Regions from separate parts of the Paenibacillus larvae subsp. larvae genome, predicted to be linked through region 1. Evidence: riboswitches for the same ligand, from Rfam matches in the RefSeq annotation. Region 1 holds a riboswitch; each other region holds the start of a gene.

Region 1 (3,734 bases):
AATGGTATTTGATGCACCAAAATCCGGAAAATATCGGGAACCGGCAAAGAAGCTGATCCTACGGACAGACTAAGCAAAATAGAAAGAAAAAGGAGTAGTACCCCTACTCCTCCCCAAATGAATAATTTTCTTTTCATATATCTTTCACCTATGACAGGTTTATTTGACAAGATCCGGATAAATCGCTTTAGCTACCTCGGTCAATCCCTGTGTGATACGCGGACCCGGACGGCTGATCAGGTTTTGGTCTACACCGATTACCGTATTGTTTTTTACGGCATTGATCTGATCCCAGCCACTGCGGCCCCGAATCAGTTCCTCCAGGTTTTTCTTGGTTTTGTCGTCAGTTACACCGTTCGCATACAATATGACATCCGGATTCTTCTCTATGATTTTCTCTTCACTGATTTGGTGCCATCCCTTCATGTCTGAAGCGACATTTATCCCACCGGCCAGCTCGATGATTTCATTCATGAATTCCCCGCTGCCAACTGACCAGCCCGGAGAAAACTCCACATATACTTTCTTCTTCTCTTCCGCTTTTACTTTGCTTACCGCATCTACCACTTTTTGCTTTTCAGCTTTCATTTTTTCCACTACTTGCTCGGCTTGTTCCTGATGATCGGTAATTTTACCATAGAGCAGCATATTATTCATAACATCATCGAGAGTTTTCGGTTCGACCTTAAACACCTGCACATTGGATTCGCGAAGCTTCTCTACGTCTTCCTTGCTGGTCGATATACCCGTAAATACCACATCCACATTCGCCGCAATCATGGCTTCCACATTCGGTTTCATAATGCTGCCAAGCTTAGGCTTTGATTTAGCTTCTTTCGGGAAATCATCAAAATCGGATACCCCTTGAATTTTGTCACCAAGACCGATGGCGAAAAGGGATTCTGTCTCCGCTGGTGAAATGGAGGCAATCCGCTCAGGAGCTTTCTCAAAAGTGAATTCTTTACCTGTCGCATCCGTGACTTTCAAAGGATATTGCGTTTTCTTAGAAGAGGAATCTCCCGACTTGGCAGTCGCTTCCGCTTTCGGTGAACTGCTAGCCGCAGGCTCCTCTTTTTTTCCGCAGGCTGTCATGCTGACTGCCAATGCAAGGGTCAGCACGCCCGCAACCACTCTATTCATCCATCTTGTTTTCATTTCTGGTCTTCTCCCCTTTATTTAGAGTACTCCGAGTCCAGCTTGACTTCCATTTTCAAATACAATCTTTACTGCAACGAAAAACCCCTCCTATTTCGAAGAATAGAAAGGGGCAGGATAAACCAGTACCATTGGGGACTCCTTCTTTCGGAGCCGTTCCTGATTTAACGCCATCCTTTCCTCGAAGGATTTCGCGAGAGTCATCAACAGGTAGGTCTCCTGACTTTCGAGTGGTGCATGATCCCGCCTTCCCATCCTGTTTCCGGACAGTGGCTTAATGAGATCATTCTCGAATCACAGTGGCGGGACCGTGCCGGATTTGCACCGGGCTTCCCTTTTCACCTGCATGGCAGACAGTACTGCCGGCAGGACCTGCTGATCATGTATTTGTTTTTTCAAAATGCTGATTCTGAAAACAGCACAGCATGTATCAAGCAATCAAACTCTTAATCGATTATAGGCTAATTCATCATTAGTGACAATAAAATGGATCACTCTTTTTCGGCAATTTTCCTCATAACGGCCTTGGCTTTTTCGATATCGGGCACATTCACGGGAATCATGGCATATAAGCCCAAACCGCTAAGCTCATTCTCCCTGAACCATTTTGTCTCATCCAGCGGAACGGCATACAGATGCTTCTCCTTGAGCGGTTCCGGTTTCGGCTCCTGTTTCTTGTTTTCCGGCTCGATAACAGCTTCCTCGATACCGCCGGGGAAGTCATCCACACCGGCCAGATCATCCAAAGAAACAAACGAATTTTGGGCAGCAAAGCTACGAAACTCTTTTTGGGGCAAGACCAGGATTCCATTTCCTCCCGCAGCGACTTAAACTTCCAATTTTTAGGAAGCATACATGGGAGAAGCGGAAATAGAAGGGAAACATCTTCTCCAACCTTTTCTTTCAATGAAGTTTCGAGTTTTGTGACAATATCAACGGGAAAACCGGAAGATCCCATCATAAACATTACAACATCGTGTTTCGGTTTGCCGCCGCATCCGGCCATCAGGACCGGGACAAGAACAAGTGTTCTAAGCAGAAGCAAGGTAAGACGCTTCACGGTAAGAATCTACCTCCAAGTAGTTATAGACAAAATGATAGGTAACACTCATACGGTAATTTTAAAAAAAGGCCGGTATAACACCGGCTCGGCTTTTTGTCAAAATATACGTTTTCTTTATTACAGCGGGGTCAATCGTTCTCTTTGACAAGCTGCATGTATTTATTAATTTTAAAATCCAGCAGTGTGCTCATTTGAACTACAGACTCCGATGTCATTTCCCTTCCTTCCAGAACCAATTGTTCCAGCTTGCGTCTTAGAAAATGAATCTCTTCTTCCAAAGCGTGCAGTGAGGAGGCCTTATACGAATTCTTTGAAGACATGCGGGGTTCCGAAGATTCGGAAACGTGCCATTTCTTCGGATACTCGGACAGCTGATACTCTAAAAATGCCATAAAACCGCCTCCCTCTTCAAAATGAACGTTATGACCTAAACATATCAGGTTTACGATCCCTAGAACAACTGTTTTTGTGACAATTTATAACTTTTTTATTAATTTTCCTATTCTCTCCAAGGCTTCATTTAACTGAGTTACGGAAGTGGCATAGGAACAACGGATGAAGCCTTCTCCCCCAAGACCGAACACATTTCCCGGAACCGTCGCTACTTTTCCCTCATAAAGCAGGCGCTGGGCAAATTCCTCCGAGCCCAACCCCGTTTTGGAAATAGATGGAAAAGCATAAAAAGCTCCTTGAGGCTCATGGCATTCCAAGCCGATTTCACAGAATCCCTTCACCACAAGACGTCTGCGCTGGTTATAAGATTCCACCATTTTGTCCTTTTCTTCCAGCCCGTTTTTCATCGCCTCCAAAGCAGCAACCTGTCCCATAATGGGGGCACACATGACTGTATATTGATGAATCTTTAGCATGGCAGAAATAAGCTCCCGATGTCCGCACGCATAACCCATTCTCCAGCCTGTCATGGCAAAAGCTTTGGAAAAGCCGCTGACCAGAATTGTCCTGTCTTTCATACCAGGGATCGAAGCAAAACTAACGTGCTTTTGCCCGTAAGTCAGTTCGGCGTAAATCTCATCTGAAATAATGATCAGATCATGCTCCTCCACGATTCTTGCGATGGGCAACCAGTCCTCGTAAGTCATAATGCCGCCTGTAGGATTGCTCGGATAACAAAGGATAAGGACTTTGGAATGTGGTGTCAGGGCGGCTTTCAAGGATTCGGCAGTTAATTTAAAATTATCTTTGGCATACGTCTCAATACCAACCGTTTTCCCTCCGGAAATAGCAGCGATCGGCGAGTACGAAATATACGTCGGTTCCGGAATGAGGATCTCATCTCCCGGAGTAATTAAAGCCCGCAGAGCCAGGTCAATGGCTTCGCTGCCGCCTACCGTAACCATTACCTCCTCCATCGGTTCATAAGCAACGTGGAAAGACTTATGCAAGTATTCAGCAATGGCTTCGCGAAGTTCGGGTAATCCTGCATTTGGCGTGTAGTTGGTCCTTCCTCTTTCCAGAGCATATACCGAGGCTTCCCTCACATGCCAGGGGGTAATAA
Region 2 (3,734 bases), 1.5 Mb from region 1:
GTTATACAACACGCCATTGTGCTATCTTTATCTCATAATATATTTGATTTAAGCAAACGTTGTCAATGCGGTAAATTTTATTGATACATTTTGTTCAAAATTCCGATCACATCCGCGTCTGACGGAACACGCGGATTGGTTGCTGTACATCCGTCCTTCAGCGCACCTTGGGCAATGGCCTCCTGCATTTCTTCCAAAGTACTGTATGCAATATTGCAGTCTTTTAATGTTTGCGGCATCTTCAATTGCTTCTGCAGCTGTTTAATCGCCTGGACCAGACTGCGTACCCCGCTTCGGGAATTGGAAGCCGGCAGCCCTAAGCTTCTGGAGATCTCCGCATATCTTGCAGCCGCAGCATTGCCTTCATCTTTGCCGTATCCCGGCTTGTAATCAGCATTAAATTCAATCACATGCGGCAATAATAGCGAGTTCATCCGGCCATGGGCAATCTTGAATTTGGCTCCTGCCACATGGGCAATCCCATGGTTAAGTCCAAGTGAAGCAATATTGAAAGCCATACCGGCCAGACACGATGCGTTATGCATCTTCTCACGCGCTTCGAGATCACTGCCGTCCTTGTGGGCTTTGGGCAGATAGGCAAACACAAGCTTGAGCGCTTTTTCCGCCAGGGCATCGGAAATATCATTGGCTTTGGTGGACACATAGGCTTCAATGGCGTGGGTCAATACGTCCATTCCCGTATCAGCCGTGATGAAATCCGGAACACTCTTGACCAGTTCAGGGTCCAAAATAGCTTCTTCCGGCAGCATGTCATGAGAAACAAGAGGATACTTGATATTCTTCTTCTTGTCGCTGATGACCGAAAAAGAAGTGACTTCGGAACCGGTGCCGCTCGTTGTCGGAATGGCCACGAAAGGGATATCCTGCTGGTTCATCAGTTTTTTGGCAAAGATCTTCATCGCCTTGGCCGCATCAATAGCAGAACCTCCGCCCACGGCTATGATCATATCGGTGTTAAACGAGCTGAGTGCTTCCAAACCTTCTGTCACGACCTCGATTGGCGGGTCCGGCACGATATTGCTGAAAATGTACTGTTTGTTGCTTTCGTGCAGTCTCTCGAACAGCAGATTAATCATGCCGGATTTCACCATGAACGGATCGGTAACGACAAATATTCGTTTGTTGCGTAATTCCGTTAGCCGGTCTAACGCACCTTGCCCCATATAGATATCGGTTTTAAAAGAAATTTTATCCATGCAGGCACCTCCAATGTAAGTTTCAGGAAAATAAAAAAGAGACTTTTAAAAGAACGAATTCCTTTAAAAGCCTCTTTGCTTATATGTACACGTCATTGTGCAGCTTGCTGTCATTTGATTGTCGTCTATTAGTTTACACCCTTATTCAGTAAAACGTCAACCTGTTGTTGCTTAATGCCATCTTATGCAAAAGGCAGATGATAAAAAAAAGGGGATACACGCCATTGTGTATCACATTCTTCTTCGTTGAAGAATCTACCCGTTTCCTTGCTGTACATCCTTGTACATGTTTGGCGCCGCCGCCAGGCCATACCCCCGACAACATTGTCGGGACACCCTCTTTCCAATAAAAAAAGCCTAGAGGCGATAATCGTCACACTAGACTTCTAAACCACCACTTTCGCCTCGAAGCGGTTGGTTGCTCAAAGTTTCTAGGCAAAAGACCTGACTTAAGACCGGTATCCGGTCTATCACAGTGGCGGGACCGCGTTGGATTTGCACCAAACTTCCATTGCCTAAAACTTTTATATTGTGGCATGACGTGAATGTTACCATTCGAGAACATTATAGCATATAGAAATAATTTGGCAAATCATTTGACAAATTATTTGGCAGATTATTCGCTGTTGTCCAATTGAGGCTGAAGTTTTGGAGACTCGATAACGGAATGTCTTTTCTTGCTCATTATCCTTCTCCTTTTTTAGAAAGATATTATCCCTGTCGTATTTTTTTGCTAAAATCCTCTCATCCATAAAATTATAGCAAATTAAAAAGCTGAGAATGATAGTTTTTTCCTCGTAGAAAAATATAAGGCCCGTCCTTAAGCAAATTATGTGCATTGGGGAGGGCCCTTGTTGTAAAGTAAAACGTTTTTCTGGAATTCAGGAACGATTCATTAAATTTAAAGTCTTCTGGGCATTCTGGATATCCATTTGGATTTGTTCATTTACATTAAAGGGATGGTACATGCCTTTATTCAGCATGTAATCCGTTATTTTCTGGTGCATAGTGATCGCTGTATCCAGATGGTTTTTCAGAACTGATCTGACTTCCGGAGTAGTGGCTTCAGTTAAAGCAGTAGCCAAGATCTTTAACACCGGATTTTGAGGCAATAAGGAAATCGGATGCGATAACCTGTTCAGTTATTACATTCATACCGGTTAAATTCTCTACAGTGGTGCTCATTTTTATGTTTTCTCCTTTCTAAATATGGGGTCGGGATAATAATCCCTGATAGTCTTGAATTGCTTTTGCAGAATGCTGAATATCTTCTTGCAAAAGACTTTTAAGCGCCGGATCAGAAACCAGTCCCTGCATAGCAACCGATTTTGTCATACAGGTATTTTTAAAGGTAAGGAGCTCATGTACTTCCAATGTTTCGTGTACGGCAAGGCCTTGTTGTGCCATTATAACGATTCACCTCCTTTAAACCATGAATTTATTATCCGCCCGTGCAAATAAGGATATTCAATTTAAATTGGTAAAATAAAACATGAAAAAGCTATGAAGAAATAGGATCAGGCTGAAATAAAATTGGGGATGTTTGGAGAAGCTAATAAACAATAACTGTCAGAAAAGAGGTCAAAAATTGATGAATAAATTTCTAATTAAAGTATTGTTAAACGGAATCGTAGTCATTCCCCTGCTTATGTGGTATACAGAAGCTACTTTTGTAGGGGCAGCCACAGCTGCCGTTATTTTGTCAGTCATTGCTTATCTAATAGGAGATCAAATCGTCCTTAGGTACACTAACAATACAGTTGCTACCATTGTGGATGCCGTTGTCGCTTTGTTTTATCTTTGGCTGGTAGCCCGCTATGCCAACTGGTCATTGTCAGTAGGGGAACTGCTTACGGTCGTTATCGTACTCGGTGTAGTAGAAATCGGATTTCACCGCTTTTTAGGACAGACTTCTGTTAATAAAGAGGCTCGATAATTATTGGGAGCTTAATAAATACAGCTTCTAAACAAAAAAGAAACGAAGACTCAGTATACATGTAAAATTGAAGAAAAGTGAAGCCACTGCATGCTTTCCTGACACTTTAACAAAATCTTCTCCTCCCGCAGGTCCAGCTTTATAATTACGCCGCTGTACTCCCGGTTCTTATATATTCCATAAGTAACAACCGTGATTACTGTGCTGCTTTCAAATGCTTCTGAAAGGATTTCAGAGAGTTCATGAACGCGTTTCTCCTGTTTCTTGTGATTCTCGCGTTTCTCAGTAGCTACCTGCCGTCTATACTGCATAATTTGCCGGACCACCCATTCTTTCTTTTCCAGAGGAATGGAGCGGGAGGCTTCATAGAGAACATATTCAGACAAATTCTTAGTCACGGCAATCCCTTCCTTGCTTCATAATAGGAACATTTGTTCTCATTATAACATTTTTTCCCTTTTGTTGGGAAAATAAAATGTTATGATGAAAGTGCCCCTAAAAAATGTATTAAGGGAGGTGGTTTTTTATGAGCCATTTGGAAGTTCCCAATATATCTTGAATGTTTATTTATCGTCCGCTTC
Region 3 (3,734 bases), 380 kb from region 1:
TCATCTAAGATCACCACCACATTCATTTCATAATGATCCGCCACTTGTTCCGGTTTTAACAGGTGCAACCGTTCATCGGGATAGCTGAGATTTTCTCCGATAATGAGCTTCTTGTTCAATTTCCGTTGGAGGATTTCCTTAGCTATTTCCGCCGGTCCAATCTTGCTGTCTGTTACCATCGCCACTTTCGGGTGTGCGAGCAGAAATTCGAAGTCAGGCTGTTTTCCGTGGCTGCTGGTCATGTACAGGTCGTTCATGGCAATACCACAACGGGTACAAAGATACTGAATGGAGCTAATGCCGGGTACAATCTGAAGCTGTTCTTTCGGAAATTTCTTTAACGCCCAATTTCCGATCCCATACATTAACGGATCTCCGGAAGCCAGCAGCACGATGTCCTGTCCAGTCTTCCCAAGCAAAAATGTTTCCAGTTCCGAGAGATTTGAGGGAAGAAGTTTGCGTTCGGCCGGTATTTCATGCGGGATTTCATTCAGCTGCCGCTTCGAGCCGATAATTACATCGGCATTCTGTATGAGTATGATTCCGGCACTTGTCATCAGTTCCGGTTTACCCGGACCAATTCCGACAATATGAATCATCGCCATGCCTCCCTGATTGCTGAAATATCACAAGTTGAAGCCAGCATTCCGCGTTCTGTTGAAAAAGTGATGACATCAATATCAACAAAGGGTTTGCTGAATTTCAAAAAGTCTTCCGCCCGTTTCTTCACTTTATCCGTAATGGTCTGAAAAACTTCGCTGTATCCTTCTGCCACCATGATTTCTCCTGCGGCTTCTGTTGTCGTGCATGCTGCAATTCTCTCGAGTAAAGGGACGGGCGCACCGGCAAGAGCCAGGTTTGCTACCAAAATTTCTGCCCGTGCATCGGCATCTTTGCTGTATGTGGTGAAAATACCGGCGGAGACCTTAATTAATTTGCCAAAATGGCCCACCAGAAGCACGTGCTTAAAAGCAAGGTGCTGCGCCTCTTTTAACATGTAACCGACAAAGTTGCTCATGGAAACCACGTATTTACCGTCAATGCCAAGATGCTCTTCCACGAAACGTTCTCCATAATTCCCCGGTACCAGAATCACTTTCCGGAAGGCTTGTGCTTTTTTCATTTCCAGTTCCATGGAAAGCGACCGTTTCCACCCCTCATCGGACATTGGGGTTACGATTCCTGTCGTTCCTAAAATGGAAATTCCGCCGATAATCCCCAGGCGGCTATTCATTGTCCGCTCCGCACGTTCTTCACCTTCCGGTGCGAAAATGATGATATCCGCGCCCAGCTTTGCACCAATCTCTTCCCGGACGGCTGCGATAATCATTTTGCGTGGTATCGGATTGATAGCCGCTTCCCCAACCGGGACCGCAATGCCTTTTTGAGTCACACGCCCGATTCCTTGCCCGCCGTCGAGTCTGATTTCCCCGCCGGCGTTTAAGGTTACTTTCGCAAAAATCCACATTCCATGCGTCGCATCCACATCATCACCGCCATCTTTTTGAACGGCGGCCGTCGCGGTATGCTGATCAAATTCCTGTTTTTTCACGGGAATTTGCAGAGATGTTCCGTTTGCCGTAATCACAGAAACTCCCGCTATTTTCTCCTGTTTGATCACCATGGCGGCAGCCGCTTTGGCTGCTGCGGCTGCACAAGCGCCCGTCGTATAACCCTTGCGTAATTTTTTTCCCTCATGATACACATAGTCTCCCATAGGGCCACCTTCTCTTACATCGCATATAGCACTGCGTTAATGATGGCTGCAGCCAAATTGCTTCCGCCTTTTCGTCCACGGGCAACTACCGCCGGTATATCACTTTCATAGAGGGCTTCTTTCGATTCTGCTGCCCCGACAAATCCAACAGGCACTCCGACTACAGCCTCCGCATCCAATTTACCGGCATCTGCCATTTCCAAAATTTTGTAGACTGCTGTAGGCGCATTGCCAATTACAAATAATTTCCGTTCCTCTTCCCTTGCGGCAAGTTGAATCCCGGCCATAGACCGGGTGATGCCTTGCTGTTTGGCGATTTCTGCTGTTTCAGGTTCATTGACGTAGCAGCGGTACCGGCAGCCGTATTGATCTAAAATCCTTTTATTCATCCCGCTCAAGGCCATATTGGTATCTGTAAAAATCATTCCGCCATGCCTGATTGTTTCGCGTATTTTCGCCAATGCATCATGAGTAAAAACAAGGTTATCCAAATAATCAAAATCTGCCGTCGTATGAATCGCCCGTTTCATTACCAGTTCCTCTTCCCTATTCCGGAAGGCATATTCAGGTCTTGTTTGTGTAATGATTTCCTGTATGATCTCAAAACTTTTTTCTTCAATAAGCTTTGGGTCTTTTATGTAACTCATCTTTTCCTCTCCTTTCCCGAGTAAAAGGAACAAAAAAACACGAAACTTTAAGGTTTCGTGTCCATACGTCAGAAATGGCCGTTTCCAAGTGCTTTTTGAACACACTTGTGCCCTGGTTTCATTGCAATAGACAACTGTTCCCTTAGAAGTTGCTGCATAGGCTGAATAGAGGAGGTCTCCTGACTTTGCATCATTCTAGTTTCCCGCCTTCCCGGAAATGTTCCAGTGACATCAAGGGGATTTCGTCCGCTTCACAGTAGCTAGGGCCTGTAGAGGAATCGCACCTCTTTCCCTGATCTCTACCCAGTTTTCTATTCAATTTTTATCAGGTTGAATATCTGGTTCTTAAGATGATCATACCTTGACTAATGCTGAGGCGCCTGTGATAGAACTCACTAATCACTAATATTTTCCTTTTTGTGTTTCCGCTTTCTTTGCGATATCCAAATATGGAAAAAATGGATACATGAATTAGCACTATTCATCTCACCGAAAAAAAGTTGGGGAAAATCTAAAAGTCATTAGATTCCTGAAAGGGTGGAAGGTTTGAACTTGCAGTTGCAAGGCGGATTATTACGGAATAGTTTAATGATTTCATTATCATTATATTTATATTTCCTTCATTTCATATTATTATAATTAGTGAAAATCCCCAAAGGAGGATTGATTATGTTTGATTCCGTTTGGTTTCCCATCATCATTGCTTTAATTGTTGTCTACGGTTTCTACGCCGGTACCCGGAAAAAGAAATAGTTTTGGATGGGTTCCCGGCTATTTTACCGGCAGCATGTTTTTTTGATGCCCGGCACGGCGTTACCGTTCAAAAGCCTGTTCTGAACTGCTATGAAGTAACAAGCGGGTTTACCGTTCTCCGGCATATTCCTGCCCCTGACCACCTGCAGCGAAAGAGTCGATAAAATGGATATGTCTGTAATAATCATCGTCTGATAGGAAGGATATACCGGACGGGTTGTCCTTTTCCAAATATTCCTCAAGCTTATGGCTGTTTCCCCCCTCAACTGTCCAATAAAAGGACGAAACAGTGAATAGTATTCTTTTCTTTCTATGATTGAATGTCCGTTGCCCGATATCCTTGCCCGCTGTCCGGTTTCCTATAACTGCCGCTTCATTTAAATGGGCTCTCAGCGTCAATGCCAATATTTCACCGCAGCTGGCTGTGTATCCGTTAACCAAAATAAAGATGCGCTGAAAACCGAATCTGGCCTCGTCGGACGTATAAATTATGGTTTTACCCGGATAGCGCAACTCTGCAATATCACATGAAGGAAGGAGTAATCTGGAAATTTTCATGCATTCTTCTATACTACCTCCTGTATTGTTCCGCAAATCAAGAATTAATCCTTTTCGGT
Region 4 (3,734 bases), 1.3 Mb from region 1:
TTCACGAAGGGCAGGTTCATCCACTTGAATCATTTCAATTCCCGATTTCTCCAGTTCCTCTATTTCCTTGCGCAGAGCCAGGGCAATTTGATTAGCTACAGCTTCTCGTGAAATATCATCCCGTACAAAGGACCAGTTTAAAATGGTCACTGGACCTGTAAGCATACCTTTCATCGGTTTTGATGTAAGGGACTGGGCGTATACACTTTCCTTCACGGTCATCGGAGAATCAAAATACACATCCCCGTAAATGACAGGAGGTTTTACACAGCGGGATCCATAAGACTGTACCCATCCGTTTTTCGTAAAGGCAAAGCCGCCTAATTTTTCACCAAAAAATTCTACCATGTCTGTCCGTTCGAATTCGCCATGTACCAGGACATCCAGGCCGATTTCTTCCTGAATTTGAACCCAATCCCTGATTTCCGCTTCAATGAAAGCCTGGTACTGCTCGTTGGTAATATCACCTTTGCGCCATTTAAGCCGTGTTTGCCTAACTTCCTTCGTTTGCGGGAAACTGCCGATGGTAGTTGTAGGCAATAGAGGAAGCTGCCATTTGTCCTGCTGCAGCTGTTTGCGTCTGGTGAATGGACTGATTCGTTTGCCTGTCTCATTTTTTAGCTGTTCTACCGCTTTCTGCACTTCCGTATGATTCCGGGCAGCGGATTCTTTCAGGGCACGGACTGCCTCTTCGTTGCTGGTTAAATCCGCTTGAACTGAATCACTGCCTTCTGTCCAATACTTAGTCAGCAGGACCAATTCATCCAGCTTTTCATCGGCAAAAGCTAAAGCTTGTTTCAAAACGGAATCCAGCCCCGATTCCTGCTCCAGGCTGACTGGCACATGCAGCAGGCTGCAGGAAGGTTGAAGAATCCACCTGGAAGAAGGTACCGCTGCGGAAATGGATTCAAGCGTCCGTATTTTTTCCTTTAAATCCGAAGCCCATATATTCCGGCCATCGATAATGCCGATACCTAAGATTTTGTCTTCCGGAAAACCGAAACGCTGAATAGCTTGGAGATTTCCTTCCGCTCCTTGGACAAAGTCAAGACCAAGCGCCTGTACGGGCAATCCTGCAGCAGCTTCATAGTATGGAACGGAATCAAAATAAGTTTGCAGTAAAATGTTCAATTCCGGTGCAGCCTTATGAAGTTCTTGATAAACGTTTTGCAAAACCTGAACATCCTCATTTGTAAATAAAGATGCAGCTAATACCGGTTCATCAATTTGGACCCAGGCAACCCCTTCCTGTTCCAGCTCTATTAGAATCTGTTTATACAAAGGAAGGAACTGATCTGCCAGGGAGGCAAACCGGTCCGGCTCATAACCTTTAGATAATTTCAGAAAGGTGAGCAGCCCGATCAGGACAGGCTTTGTTTCTACGCCTAATTCCTGTTTAGCCTCACGGTAGGCCTCAAGCGGCCGGTTTACCGTTAAGGATGGCGCCGCGCCCTGTAATTCAGGCACAATATAGTGATAGTTGGTATTAAACCATTTGGTCATTTCACAAGCTGTAGCCTGCTTATTTCCCCGAGCCATCGCGAAATAAGTCTCTAAGGATACAGGCCCTCCATCATAATGGAAACGGCTTGGAACCAGGCCGAACATTGCCGCATGGTCCAGCATTTGATCGTACAAAGTAAAATCGTTTACGGGGATTAGCTGAATGCCCTTCTCTATTTGCTTTCTCAAATGGCTGAGACGAAGCTGGCGAGTCGTGGAAAGAAGCTCATCTTCCCCTATTTTTCCGGACCAAAAACTTTCCAGAGCTTTCTTCCATTCCCTGTTCAAACCGATTCTCGGATAACCCAAATTACCGTTTACCAAATTACTCATTCATATGGCTCCTCTCATAATAGGAATCATTTTGCTTATGGAAAGCAAAGAGATGGCAGGTAAAGGTGCAGAAAGCCAATAACAAAAAGGCATCCTTCCTTTTCTGGCGCATAGGGAAAGATGCCCGTGTTTGCATAATAAACTGGCATGGTCATCTAACACCTTCCTATCGTCCGTAGGTTAGCAGTGTCGTTAGAACAGGCAGGTCTCCTGGCTTCCAGATTCATCGCCTTAAAGCCGCCTTCCCAGTCATCTTAGACCAGTGGCGTTTGCCTGGCACAAGGCTCCTCTGTTACAGTGGCGGGACCGCGACGGATTTACACCGATCTTCCCTTTTAAGTTTCATCGTTACAGACGAAGCACCTGTCTCCACAATATGCAATATTTTGCAGAACGATTTGTATTCACTATACAAGATAATCCCAAGTTTCTCAATAGGAAATTAACTCTTCCTTGATATGCAGGCAATTCGGTCTTCCCGTATGGTTATCTGATTATCAGGCATTGTACCGGTCCTGAAGCTCCGATATACTGAAACTAGCGATTTGTCCCGCAAATTAAGAATGAAATACCGAGGTGACCTACATGAACATACAAAAACAAAAAGACCGTGAAGAACTGGACAAAAAACTTCCCCACATGCCCTGGTACGTGGATAAATATATTCATCATAAACTGCCGGATCTTTCTCCCTCCACTCTTTTGGAATATGTGCGGGACTACGAAACTTTTTTCGGTTGGATGATGGCGGAAGGACTGACAGAAGCGGAACAAATGCCCGGCATCCCTCTGGAAGATCTGGAGCGGCTTCATACGGACAGCATCGACAATTTCAAAGCTTTCCTGGCCACGCATAAGAATCACCTGAATAAAAAAATCACCATAACCCGTAAATTATCCTCCCTTCGGTCCCTGTTTCATTATTTGAGCCAAATTGCAGAAGATGAAAACTTTTATCCCCTGCTTAAAAGAAACGTTATGGCCAAGATCGAAATCAAACGGACCAACCGCTCCAAGGATATCGCCAGCAAGCTTGAAGGCAAACTGCTGCAGGAGGAAGAAATCATCGAGTTTATCCACTATATCAGGGAAGGGTACGAACACGATGTGGCTGATAATAAACAGGCTTTATATGCTTACAAACAAAATCATGTGCGGGACGCCTGTATTGTCAGTCTGATCCTCCATTCCGGCTTACGTGTTTCCGAAGTGGTCAATTTGACTCTGGACGACTTGGATATTAAGAAAAAGACCATCTATGTATTCCGCAAGGGGAATAATGACGGCAGCTTTAAAACAAGAGTCTATTTCCGGCAGGAAGCGATGGAAGATCTTTCCCGTTATTTGGAAATCAGAGAGACACGATACCGGCCGCCCAAAAAAGAAAAGGCCCTGTTTCTCACCATTCCTAACGGGAGGTCCGAAGGAAAAATGATGACAAAACGGGCCATGCAAGAGATGGTGCTCAAATATGCCAAAAGGTTTGGCAAGCCGTATTTGAGCGTCCATAAACTGCGGCATTCCTTTGCCACGGATTATTACTTGCAAAATGATTTGTATAAAACGCAGGAGCAGTTGGGCCATGCATCTTCCGATACTACCCAGATCTATGCCCACTTGACAGACAAGACCATGGAAGAAGCCATTGACCGGCGCAGGGAAGATTAGCTACCCCTGCTTCATATCTGTTTTATGATGCAATTACTATGCTAGGCAACCAGAAGCAAATTTAAACAAGCGTCTGCACATTGAACAGCCTTGCATAGCTGCCTTCCTGTTCCAGCAGTTCCATGTGCGTCCCTTGCTCTACAATCTCCCCGTTTTCCATGACAACAATTTGGTCTGCATGTGTGATAGTAGATAAACGGTGTGCCACGATGAGTGTTGTACGATTATGC

Evidence for each region. Region 1 has a riboswitch for cobalamin ahead of BXP28_RS20195 (ABC transporter substrate-binding protein). Riboswitches for the same ligand answer to the same signal wherever they lie in the genome.
Region 2: it holds a riboswitch for cobalamin, as region 1 does, so the genes downstream of both, BXP28_RS12560 (1-propanol dehydrogenase PduQ) here and BXP28_RS20195 (ABC transporter substrate-binding protein) in region 1, are expected to answer to the same signal.
Region 3: it holds a riboswitch for cobalamin, as region 1 does, so the genes downstream of both, BXP28_RS22155 (cobalt-precorrin-8 methylmutase) here and BXP28_RS20195 (ABC transporter substrate-binding protein) in region 1, are expected to answer to the same signal.
Region 4: it holds a riboswitch for cobalamin, as region 1 does, so the genes downstream of both, metE (5-methyltetrahydropteroyltriglutamate--homocysteine S-methyltransferase) here and BXP28_RS20195 (ABC transporter substrate-binding protein) in region 1, are expected to answer to the same signal.

The regions. Positions count from the first base shown of each region.
Region 1 is NZ_CP019687.1:3,879,221-3,882,954, reverse strand. Features, by position in the region: gene BXP28_RS20200 (FecCD family ABC transporter permease) at 1-137, opposite strand, end outside; gene BXP28_RS20195 (ABC transporter substrate-binding protein) at 160-1,155, opposite strand; cobalamin riboswitch at 1,348-1,546, opposite strand; gene BXP28_RS24665 (hypothetical protein) at 1,647-1,952, opposite strand; gene BXP28_RS20185 (aspartyl-phosphate phosphatase Spo0E family protein) at 2,347-2,610, opposite strand; gene BXP28_RS20180 (aminotransferase class I/II-fold pyridoxal phosphate-dependent enzyme) at 2,695-3,734, opposite strand, start outside.
Region 2 is NZ_CP019687.1:2,412,670-2,416,403, forward strand. Features, by position in the region: gene BXP28_RS12560 (1-propanol dehydrogenase PduQ) at 78-1,217, opposite strand; adenosylcobalamin (AdoCbl) riboswitch at 1,604-1,753, opposite strand; gene BXP28_RS12570 (spore coat protein) at 2,099-2,302, opposite strand; gene BXP28_RS12575 (spore coat-like protein) at 2,421-2,624, opposite strand; gene BXP28_RS12580 (DUF2512 family protein) at 2,809-3,153, shown strand; gene BXP28_RS12585 (YolD-like family protein) at 3,204-3,551, opposite strand.
Region 3 is NZ_CP019687.1:4,261,009-4,264,742, reverse strand. Features, by position in the region: gene BXP28_RS22165 (cobalt-precorrin-7 (C(5))-methyltransferase) at 1-599, opposite strand, end outside; gene BXP28_RS22170 (decarboxylating cobalt-precorrin-6B (C(15))-methyltransferase) at 1-4, opposite strand, end outside; gene cbiD (cobalt-precorrin-5B (C(1))-methyltransferase CbiD) at 596-1,717, opposite strand; gene BXP28_RS22155 (cobalt-precorrin-8 methylmutase) at 1,732-2,364, opposite strand; gene BXP28_RS24755 (hypothetical protein) at 2,433-2,558, opposite strand; cobalamin riboswitch at 2,517-2,681, opposite strand; gene BXP28_RS22150 (S41 family peptidase) at 3,226-3,734, opposite strand, start outside.
Region 4 is NZ_CP019687.1:856,407-860,140, reverse strand. Features, by position in the region: gene metE (5-methyltetrahydropteroyltriglutamate--homocysteine S-methyltransferase) at 1-1,836, opposite strand, end outside; cobalamin riboswitch at 2,020-2,218, opposite strand; gene xerS (tyrosine recombinase XerS) at 2,422-3,504, shown strand; gene BXP28_RS04570 (ABC transporter ATP-binding protein) at 3,566-3,734, opposite strand, start outside.